2 regions of the Rothia sp. 11254D007BW genome follow, and region 1 is predicted to be linked to the other one. Evidence: riboswitches for the same ligand, from Rfam matches in the RefSeq annotation. Region 1 holds a riboswitch; the other holds the start of a gene.

Region 1 (5,278 bases):
GAGGTAGCCGGTGAACTGGCTGAAAATCAGGGCCCGGTGGCCGTCATGGATAATCTCGGGCAGGTTTTCTTCCAGGTAGTCCAGCTTAGAAGACTCCACCCCGGCGTAGCGTTCAGCATCAATGAGGGTGGCATCGAGCGCCAGGCGGCGCAGGGTAGTCAGGGACTGGAAGATAGTGAAACGGTTCTTATCGATATCCTCCAACAGACCCAGAATCTTCTGGCGCTCGCGCTGCAGGTGGGTGTCGTAGGCCTTGCGGTGGGCCGGAGCTAGGGGCACATCGATCCGCATATCGGTCTTCTCGGGCAGGTCGGCGGCCACCAGTTCTTTGGTGCGGCGCTTCATGAGCGGACGGATGCGGCGGCGCAGCCTGCCCAGGGCCTTGGTTTCTTCCCCGGATTCGATGGGGGTGGCGTAGACGTCCTTAAAGGCGCGGGCTGAGGGGAAGAGCCCCGGGGCGGCGATAGAGAACATGGACCATAATTCCATGAGGTTGTTTTCCATGGGGGTGCCGGTGACCGCAATCTTGACGCGGGCTGGCAGGTCGCGGGCGGCCTGGTGAGCCTTGGTTTTGGCGTTTTTGACGAACTGGGCCTCATCGAGCACCAGCCCCTCAAAGGGCTGCTGGGTGCCCAGCTCAAAGTAGTGTTCTTCATCGAGCCGGAAGAGGGCGTAGCTGGTCACCACAACGTCAGCTCCGGCAACGGTATCGGCCAGTCGCCGTTTCGACTTTCGCACCGACTCTTCCACCCCCACCACCGTGAGGGAGGGGGCAAAACGCTTGATTTCCCGCACCCAGTTGGGCACCACCGAGGTGGGGGCGACCACCAGGAAGAGGGAGGACGCGTCCGCCCCGCTTTCTGGTGTGCCGGGCTGGTGGGCGGCACCCAGCGGGCTGGCGGCGTCCTGTTTTTTCTGCTGGGCGTGCAGGAAGAGGGCGATGGTTTGCAGGGTCTTGCCCAGACCCATGTCATCGGCCAGCACCCCGCCCAGGCCGTGTTCCCAGAGGAAGGCCAGCCACTGGTAGCCCTCTACCTGGTAGGGGCGCAGAGTGGCCTGTAGGGTAGTGGGCACATCGGCGGGGGAGTGGTCATCGAGGTTGAGTAGGGCAGAGACCTGCTCATCCCAGGCGGCCACGGTCTGGGTTTCTGCGGCCAGCTCTTCGAGTTCTTCCCAGAGGCCCACCTGGTGGCGGTTAATTTCGAGCGGGCCGGTCTTGTCGGTGAGCTGGGCGGCTTCGCGCAGCAGCTCTTGTAATTTCATAAACTCGGGCTGGTCGAGCGCAAAGTACTGGCCGTTACCGAGCAGCAGGTGGGTTTGGCCCTTGGCCAGGGCGGCAACAACATCGGAGAAGGCCACATGCCAGTCCCCGGCCTTGATAGCAACGCCCAAGCCGAACCAGTCGCGGCGGCGGGTGTCGTCCACCGTCACGATGATTTCGGGGGCTTCGTCGAGCTCGCGGAATTCGGGGCGGGGCCCGGTCACATCAACGCGCACACCCTCAATCTGCTCGTAGTCGGGCAGGTAGGTTTCCAGCAGGGTGCGGGTGCCCCAGTTCTCGGTGTAGTGGCGTGTGAAGGGAATGCCCGGGCGGATCCTCTTGACCTCTTTGAGCACCCGGTACTCGTGGGCGGTATCGCGCACATCGGCCCGGTCTTCGCCGGGGTAGCCCAGGGCATCAAGCCTGAGAAAATCGCTGTCATCGCCGGTGGGGTTGACCGGGTATTCCCAGTGCCAGCCGGTGTGGGCGGTGAAGGGCGGGCCGGGTTCGTCAAAGTGCACAGAGAGCACGAGGGTGGGCATGCGGACGGCCGGTAGCTCCAGTTCCTCGCTGGCAGTTGAGACAGGCAGAGCCCGGGTGAGGGCGGGGTAGTAGTCGGCAAAAAAGGCGGGGACGTCGGCGGCCGGCACGGTCACCTGTTCCCCGGATACCAGGGACTCGGCAACCGCATCCAGCGGCTCAGCTAAGGGAATGAGTACCAGCTCCGAGTCGGCGGTGAGCCAGGAGGGGCGGTCATTGGGTGCTACATCGGCGGCCTGGGCCAGAGCCGAGGGCAGGGTGGACTCCCAGCGGGCTGCCGCTGCGGCTTTCACATAGGTTTCTTGGGCTGCCCCACCCAGGGCAATAAAGCCCTGGCGGTTATTGCCCAGCTTGTGGGTGAAACCAGCTGGCAGGGTGTAGGCTCCCCAGCGCAACAGGGGAGTCAGACGTAGGGCATCGGCGGACGACCCCCGCTCAGGGACCGGTTCAAGGGCCAATTCAACCTGGGGTGCGCTCGCGATGGTCAGACCGGTTTCTTTGCCGTCCAAGAGGACGGTCAAGCCCACCTCATCGGCAGATTCCAGCATCTGCCAGAGCAAGGACGAGTCCACATTCGAGATAGAAGCCCAATCGCGGTGGGAGGAGTAGATGGACTGGGACCCGCGAATGACCGCGTAAAACTCATTGAACCAGGCGGCGTGTTCGGGGAGCAGACCGGTTCCCGCCGACCCGGCGGCAGAGCCCGAGAACTTCTCCCAGCTCAAACCGCCCTTAATCCACTTGCCGCGGGCCCCCATCATCAGGGGCCGGGCCTCCAGCGAGACGCGAGGGGCCCCGCTATTTTTGGTCCATCCGTACTTACCGGGCACCACCAGGCGCAAATCAAGCGCACCGGTCACCCGGTGGTTGCGGCTGTCATAGCTGGGGCGGGCAGCAAGAGAATGAGCCAGAGAGCGTCGCCAGGCCGGCAGGGACTGCCCGACCCGAGCACCGGCGTCCGCCTGCTCCTCGGTACCGGCACTCGCCTGCTCGCCCCGGTGTTCCCTCAGCAGATCTGCAGCCCGCTGCAGGCCCACCGTATCGGCCATCTCCAGGATTTCCTGTACCTTCTCGTCGGCGCTCGCTGTGGTCTTCCAGGTACTTGAGGACGCCGTCATAGCCCGCTTAGCCTTGGCCGTACGGTCGATTGCGGTCAGCATCAGCGCCACCGCGTGTTTGCAGTTATGGGCCACCGGGCAGGAACAGGTCGCCGAAAAAGCATAGGAGCCCGCGGTGACCTCCGCGGGGAAGGCCACCCGCGCGGTGTAGGGGGCAGAACCAGAGCCAGCCACCTGCCCCTCCAGCACTCGCGACTGCTCGTCATAGGTGTAACGAATGACGTTACCCTCGCGCATATACCGCTGCCCCCGCGTGTAGGCACCAGAGCCCACCTGACGAATAATGGCGGGGGCTGTCACCGGGATTTCAGGGAAAGAAGTAGACACAGGCACACCTTCACAACAGAGCAAATACCTAGTCTTCTAGCGTATCGCACCGCCTTACCCACAGCGCCCACGGGCTGGTTCGTCACAGTAAGAAAAATTTCTGAGACCGGTGTTTACAGAAGCGCCAACAGCGAGTTATGCTTTTACCAGCTTCAAGAGATTCAACTGTCAAGCTCCGACTTTGGTTGAACGCCAACCCCATGTTCACGGGTGGCTCGGATGACGAAGCGGTCTGCATCGCGCATTTCGGCGCTGTTTGGTGCAGGCAAGAGCAAGTTTCGAAAGGAATGCGCACTTTACGCGCAACGACGGCATGTCAAACGCTCGACCTCACGCCCACCGTCCTCACATCACCGTTCAGAAGAATATCTCTGCTGCCTCTGTACCCGCCCGCGGCGGCTACACCGCAATGAGCATCCAGGACTACACCCGCATCTCCAACGAGCGCAGCGAATTCCTTAACTTCCTGCTGGCCCCCAACCCCAGCGGTATCCCTGCAACTGAGTACGGTGTTCTGAAAGCTGCATGAGCCAGGTAGGTCTGCTTCTCGATTCCGATGTCCTTGCTGAAATCCGCAAGGCCACCCCGCACCCGCAGGTAGTGAACTGCCTGCGCCGCCGCTCCTACCGCACCATGTATATCTCGGTGCTCAGCCTCGGTGAACTCAAGGGGCTTTACCCCTACCCAGAAACCGAACGCTGGCTCGCTGAGCTCATGGACCGCTTCGACTCTCACGTACTAGAAGTCGACGCGAAGGTATCACTGGAGTGGGCCGGACGCCACGCCGAGAAGCACCTCCACCTGGTGGGTGGGCAGCGCCCCGCCCCCCTCGCCACAGCAGCCCTTGAGGGCCTGATGGCTGCCACCGCGACCGTCCACCAGCTTGAGATTATTTCGAGCAAGGCCGAGATTTATAAGTCCTGGGGCGTCCCGGCGGTGGACCCTTGGGAAGACTAGACGTTATAGCTCTACTCCAGGGTTTTGCAGGCTCACAGCGAAGCTGCTGGCTCGGCGGCTGGCGTGAATCGCTTGTGAGCGAAGCGAACCGGCGAGAGGGTCGGCAGCGAGCGTGAGCCTGGAAAACCTTTAGTAATTTCGCGTCCGCGCTATCGCGGCTGCCACCAGCCGGTGGGGTAGCACCCGTGCGGCTGCGACCGTTAGTTTGTAGGGTAAGGACGGCACACAGATCGGCTTACCTGCCGTGACCGCAGCGATACCTTCGGCAACAACCCGTTGGGGGCTCAGCCACAAAAAGTTCGGTAGGCTGGGCTCACCCTGGCCCATAGCGTCATGGAAATCCGAGCGGGTTAGCCCCGGGCAGAGGGCCGTCACATGGATACCCCGGCCCGAATACTGTAGGTGGGCCGATTCTGAGGCCACCACCAGAAAACGTTTGACCGCCGAGTAGGTGCCTCCGGGGGTAAAAGCTGCCACCGAGGCGACGTTAATAATGCGACCCCGCCCGCGCGGCAGCATGGCAACAATCGCCGTGTGCATGAGCTGGAGCGGAACCCTAGCCAGCACGTCGACCTGGTCAAGGTGGCGTTCTACGGGTGCTGCATCAAAGCTCTTGCCGAGCCCGAAACCCGCATTATTGACCAGTATCTCAACGGGGTGCTCAACCTGCTGTAGGCGCTCAACCAGGCGGGTGACGTCCTGCTCCACCAGCAAATCGGCAGGGATTACCTCAATGTCTACCGAGAATCTGTCGCGCAGCTGGCCTGCTAGGTCTTCTAGAGTCTCGACCCGCCGGGCGGTGAGTACCAGGTTGTACCCGGCTGCTGCATACTGGCGGGCAAACTCGGCGCCTATACCTGCCGAAGCGCCGGTGATCATCACATACGAAGTTTCACTGCTCATGGCTCCCACTCTACAGCCGGGGCGAGCTGGGCCGGTTATCTTCACCGCACTCTTACCCTGTATACCGGAGCCATCAGGCACACAACAGAGAAACATGACATGATGAAAGACGATGAATACCACCGCTCACCCCAAACGTTCCCTCCCTATGCCCCTGTGGCTGCAGGGCTCA
Region 2 (5,278 bases), 160 kb from region 1:
TAGGTGAGATATTACGGGCAGGGTACGAGCATCGCGCGTAGAGAGCTTTCTGACTATGTGGACAAGCCCCACCCCGCACTCGGACCCCGGGTAGACTTAGAAAGGTGAACTTCAGCCTACCTTTTCTCGATATCACGAACCTGCCGGATTGGCTCTCGATAACCCTGGTCGTTATCGATATCCTCATCCGCATCACCGTTATTTTCTGGTTGCCCTACAACCGTAAACCGGTGGTCGCGCTCGGCTGGCTGATGGCGATTTTCTTTATTCCCTTCGTGGGCCTGTTTGCTTTCTTGATTTTTGGTTCCAACCTGGTGCCCCGGCACCGCCGCAGCCGCCAGCGCAGCATGAACCAGATTATTAAAGACTCCATCGAGGGGGATGACGCCGTGCTGGGCGACCCGGAGCTCTCTGAGCCTGCACGGGTGGCAGCTAACCTCAACTACAAGCTCGGTGCCCTGCCCCTGATTGGCGGTAATGATTTCGAGCTGCGCCACGACAACAACGCGGCCCTGCAGGAAATCGCCAAAAAGATCGACCAGGCTAAGAAGTACGTTCACTTCGAGTTCTACATCACCGCCCTCGATAGCACCACCGAGCCCCTCTGGGACGCCCTGGTGCGCGCCCACCAGCGCGGTGTAGCGGTCCATGTACTCATCGACCATATCGGCTCCCGCAAGTACCCCCGCTGGAAGGAACTCCAGCGCAAGCTCAACGATGCAGGGGTGCCCTGGCGGCTCATGCTACCCCTCAAACCCTGGAAGGGCCAGTGGCAGCGGCCCGACCTGCGCAACCACCGCAAGATTGTGGTCATCGATGGCGAGTTGGCTTTCTCCGGCTCCCAGAATGCTATCGATAGAACCTACAATCTCAAGGGCAACATCAAAAAGGGCCTAGAGTGGAAGGACCTCTCCTTCTTCTGCACCGGCCCCGTGGTGCACGAGCTCAACGCGGTTTTTGTCTCCGACTGGTACGCCGAAACCAAGGAACTCCTGCTCGATGAAATCGACGCCGACATCGAAGCCAACGAAGAGGCAGGGCAGGAAGGCCAGCGTCCGCTCGCCCAAATCGTGCCTTCTGGCCCCGGTTTCGAAACCGAAAACAACCTGCGCCTGATCAACCACCTGATTTACAACGCAGAAGAACGCATCATCATCTGCTCCCCCTACTTCGTGCCCGAAGAAACCCTGCTGCAGGCTCTGACCAACATGGCACTCTCGGGTATCGACGTGACCCTGATTGTCTGCGAGAAGGGTGACCAGTTCCTGCCGATTATGGGGCAGCGCTCCTACTACGAGCAGCTGCTCCGCTCGGGTGTGAACATTCAGCAGTACCCCGGCCCCACCGTGCTGCACTCCAAGTTCATGATTGTGGACGACGAAATCACCTTCATCGGCTCATCCAACATGGACCCCCGCTCCTTTGCCCTCAACTTTGAGGTCTCCACTTTTATCGTGGGCAAGGCTATGGTGCAGGAACTCGAAGGCGTAGCCCGGGACTACATCTCCCGCTGCAAGCGCCTGCGCTACGACGAGTGGGTCAACCGCCCCAACCACCAGAAGGTTGCCGAAAACCTCTGTCGCCTGTGGAGCGCCCTGCTCTAACCGTCGGCACGGCATAAAGAAGATAAGGACGTCGCCCCGCACTCCCCTGCCCGTTGGCAGGAAGGTGCGGGGCGGCGTCCTTATCTCAGAAGAACTAGTGGCCTGCGGCCTCTGCCTTCTCCGCGTTCTCAATCGCTAGCTTGAGGAAGTCACGAGCCGGGGTGTCAGCAGCAGAGGGCTTGCCCGCGTAGGCGCCGCGGTACTTGGCAGCCGGGTGGCGCTCGTCCACATACTTGTTGCCCTCACCGAAGAGGCTCTCACGCAGGGTGGAACCCTCATAGGCGGTGCGGTAGCGGCCGCGCTTCTGCAGCTCGGGGACGACGAACTCAACGAAGTCCTCAAAGGAGCCGGGGGAAACATGGTAGGCCAGGTTGATGCCATCCAGGCCGCCCTCGTCAATCCACTTCTCCAGCTCATCGGCAACGGTCTGGGGGGAGCCCACCAGAACCGCACCCATACCGCCGGTAGCGCAGTGCTCGGCGATGTCCTTGCGGGTCCACTCCTTCTCCTTATCCTGCAGGGTGAAGGGGGTCAGGAAGGACTGGATAGACTCGGTCTCAACGTACTTGAGGGCCTCATCCTCATCGAACTGATCCAGGTCCAGGCCGCTCCAGCCGCCAATAATGCCCTGGGAAGCCTCAACATTCTGGTACTTGAGGTACTCGGCGTACTTGGCCTGGGCCTTCTCGTCAGTCTCGTCCACAACAACGGAGAGCATAGCCAGGATCTTGACGTCATCGCGCTTGCGGCCGGCCTTTTCAGCCTCAGAACGGATACGCTCGGTCAGAACCTTGGTCAGGTGGGGACGCAGGGCGGTGATAAAGATAGCCTCGGCGTGCTGGCCCGAGAAAGCCTGGCCGCGAGACGAAGCACCGGCCTGGAAAATCACGGGGGTGCGCTGGGGGGAAGGTTCACTCAGGGCGATGCCGGGAACCTGGAAGTACTTGCCCTTGTGCAGGATGGGGTGCACCTTCGAGGGGTCAGCGAAGATACCGTTTTCGCGGTCGCGGGGTACCGAGCCGTCCTCCCAGGAGCCCTCCCAGAGCTTGTAACAGACATCGAGGAACTCTTCGGCAATCTCGTAGCGCTCATCGTGCTCAATCTGCCCGGGCAGACCCTGGTTCTCAGCAGCAGACTGCAGGTAAGAGGTCACCACGTTGAAGCCCACACGGCCGCCGGTCAGGTGATCCAGGGTGGAGTAGGAACGGGCCAGAGTGTAGGGCTGGTTGTAGGTCACAGCGGCGGTCACGCCAAAGCCCAGGTGCTCGGTGACAGCGGCCATAGCAGAAATCTGCAGGAAGGGGTCACCCACAGGAACCTGGGCGCCGTCCTTCAGCACGGGAGCTACTGAATCCTTGTAGACATCGTAGACACCCACCACGTCAGCGATAAAGACAGCGTCGAACAGACCCTTCTCGCAGACCTTAGCCAGGTCGGTCCAGTACTTGATGGTGTTGTACTCATCCGCACGGTTGCGGGGGTGACGCCACAGGCCAAAGCTCTGGTGGCTAGTGGTGGTCATATCGAAGGCGTTGACGACGATGCGCTTCTTCTCGGTCATGAACCGGGCCCTTTCACAGGTGGTGCTTGGCCCCTCGCGCCCGTGCTGCCACCGGCGTCCTTACCCAAAAGTAAAAGGCGCCGAGCCTTCGCGAAGGTGGCGCCTGGTTGCGCCGTACTTGCATTACTGCCTGATCCTCATCTGGGGCACCCCGCTACGGGAGAGGGTTGCCGCCCAACTAGCCAGAGCTTCGCGTTGGGACTCTTGATCTTGAGATTTAGTGTAGCCCTCGCAGCCCGCCAAGAGGCAAGCATCTGAGGCTACGTTTCACATTGTGGCACGTGTTGAGCAGTGTTACGCTCACCTGCGAGTTCCGGTCAGTTTCACCCACTGCGTCACACTCGTAACCAGGCGAAATACCGCGTCATACTCTTGCCCGGCCGCGGCACCGGCCCCTAGCGTTGAGAGCGTCAACCATCCAGAGCGACCGAGAGACTTGGCTCAACGACGTCGCAGCAACCTCCCGCATTACAGGGGTCGGTGCTAACGCCAAGAGACGATGGAGAAAAGCATGAGCGCACCCACGCTAGAACGCACCCCCACCACCCTCACCGCCTGCGACATTGACTTCAAGGCCGTCGGCAAAACCTTCATCGGCGAGCGCGGCGAGACCCGCACCGTCCTGGAAAACGTCTCCTTCACCGCCTACCCCGGTGAGATTATCTCGATTATTGGCTCCTCCGGTTGCGGCAAATCTACCCTCTTACGGGCTGCCGCGGGCCTGGGCGCAGCGACCGCCGGTACCGTCACCATCGATGGCAGCCCGGTACGCGGCCTGGACTCCCGCGTGGCAATTGGCTTCCAGGAACCCCGCCTGCTGCCCTGGCGAACCGTTGAGAAGAATGTTGCCCTGGGGTTGCCCAAGGGAACACCCAAGGACGCCGCCCGCGAGCAGGTTGCCCGGCTTCTAGACCTCGTGGGGCTGGCAGACTATGCCCAGCACCGCCCCCGCGAGATTTCCGGTGGCATGGCCCAGCGCGCTTCCCTGGCCCGGGCGCTGGCGCGGAACCCCGGTGTCCTACTCTTGGATGAGCCCTTTGGCGCTCTGGACGCCCTGACCCGCATCAACATGCAGGACCTCCTGCTCGATATTCACGCCCAGGACCCGGCGACTATTCTGCTGGTCACCCACGATGTAGAAGAAGCCCTCTACCTCTCTGACCGGGTCATCGTGCTGGGCAAGCCCGAGCCGTCCGCACCGGCGACCATCGCCCGTATCGTCGATGTGCCCGACCACCGCCCCCGCGACCGCGGTAACCCGGCGCTTGCCACCCTGCGTAAAGAACTTTTGGCCGAACTCGGCGTCGAAGAACACTAGGAACATACATGTCACTCATTTCTCGTCTCACCACCACTTCTGCCCTGCTCGCAACCGGCACCCTACTACTGACCGGGTGCCTGGCAGGAGAAAACGCTTCTACCGCCGATACTTCTGCAGCAGCGGGCGACGCCACCGTCACCATCGACTACGCCACCTACAACCCGCTCTCCCTGATTATCAAGGAAAAGGGCTGGCTTGAGACCGCCCTACAAGAGCAGGGTAAGGACGTCGAGTGGGTTCAGTCAGCCGGTTCAAACAAGGCCAATGAGGCCCTGCGCTCCGGTGCGATTGACGTGGGTTCCACCGCGGGCTCAGCTGCCCTGCTGGCTCGCTCTAACGGCTCCCCCATTCAGGTGATTGACCTCTACTCCCAGCCCGAGTGGTCAGCTCTGGTGACCCGCACCGATACCGGTATCTCATCGGTGAAAGACCTGGCCGGTAAAAAGGTAGCCGTCACCAAGGGCACCGACCCCTACTTCTTCCTGCTCCAAGCTCTTGAAGAAGCAGGTGTGTCACCCGATGAGGTCACCATCGAGCAGCTACAGCACGCAGACGGCCGCACCGCCCTCAACCAGGGCACCGTAGACGCCTGGAGCGGCCTTGACCCCATCATGGCCAGCGCCGAAATTGAGGACGGCAACACCCTCTTCTACCGCAACGTCGACTTCAACACCTACGGCTTCCTGAACGCCACCGAGGACTTCATCGAGAGCGACCCCGAAGCCGCCCAGACCATCGTTGACGTCTACGAATACGCCCGCGACTGGGCACTCGCCAACGAAGAAGAGGCCG

The links. A riboswitch is a leader RNA that binds a small molecule or an ion and turns the genes downstream of it on or off. The one in region 1 is predicted to bind S-adenosylmethionine.
Region 2: it holds a riboswitch for S-adenosylmethionine, as region 1 does, so the genes downstream of both, ACEE43_RS07250 (ABC transporter ATP-binding protein) here and ACEE43_RS06525 (nuclease PIN) in region 1, are expected to answer to the same signal.

The regions. Positions count from the first base shown of each region.
Region 1 is NZ_JBPWPK010000001.1:1,450,881-1,456,158, reverse strand. Features, by position in the region: gene ACEE43_RS06530 (DEAD/DEAH box helicase) at 1-3,246, opposite strand, end outside; SAM riboswitch class IV at 3,397-3,524, shown strand; gene ACEE43_RS06525 (nuclease PIN) at 3,560-3,775, shown strand; gene ACEE43_RS06520 (plasmid stabilization protein) at 3,772-4,203, shown strand; gene ACEE43_RS06515 (SDR family NAD(P)-dependent oxidoreductase) at 4,333-5,106, opposite strand; gene ACEE43_RS06510 (cell division protein PerM) at 5,219-5,278, shown strand, end outside.
Region 2 is NZ_JBPWPK010000001.1:1,615,283-1,620,560, forward strand. Features, by position in the region: gene cls (cardiolipin synthase) at 105-1,604, shown strand; gene ACEE43_RS07245 (LLM class flavin-dependent oxidoreductase) at 1,699-3,165, opposite strand; SAM riboswitch class IV at 3,275-3,375, opposite strand; SAM riboswitch class I at 3,577-3,671, shown strand; gene ACEE43_RS07250 (ABC transporter ATP-binding protein) at 3,677-4,483, shown strand; gene ACEE43_RS07255 (aliphatic sulfonate ABC transporter substrate-binding protein) at 4,492-5,278, shown strand, end outside.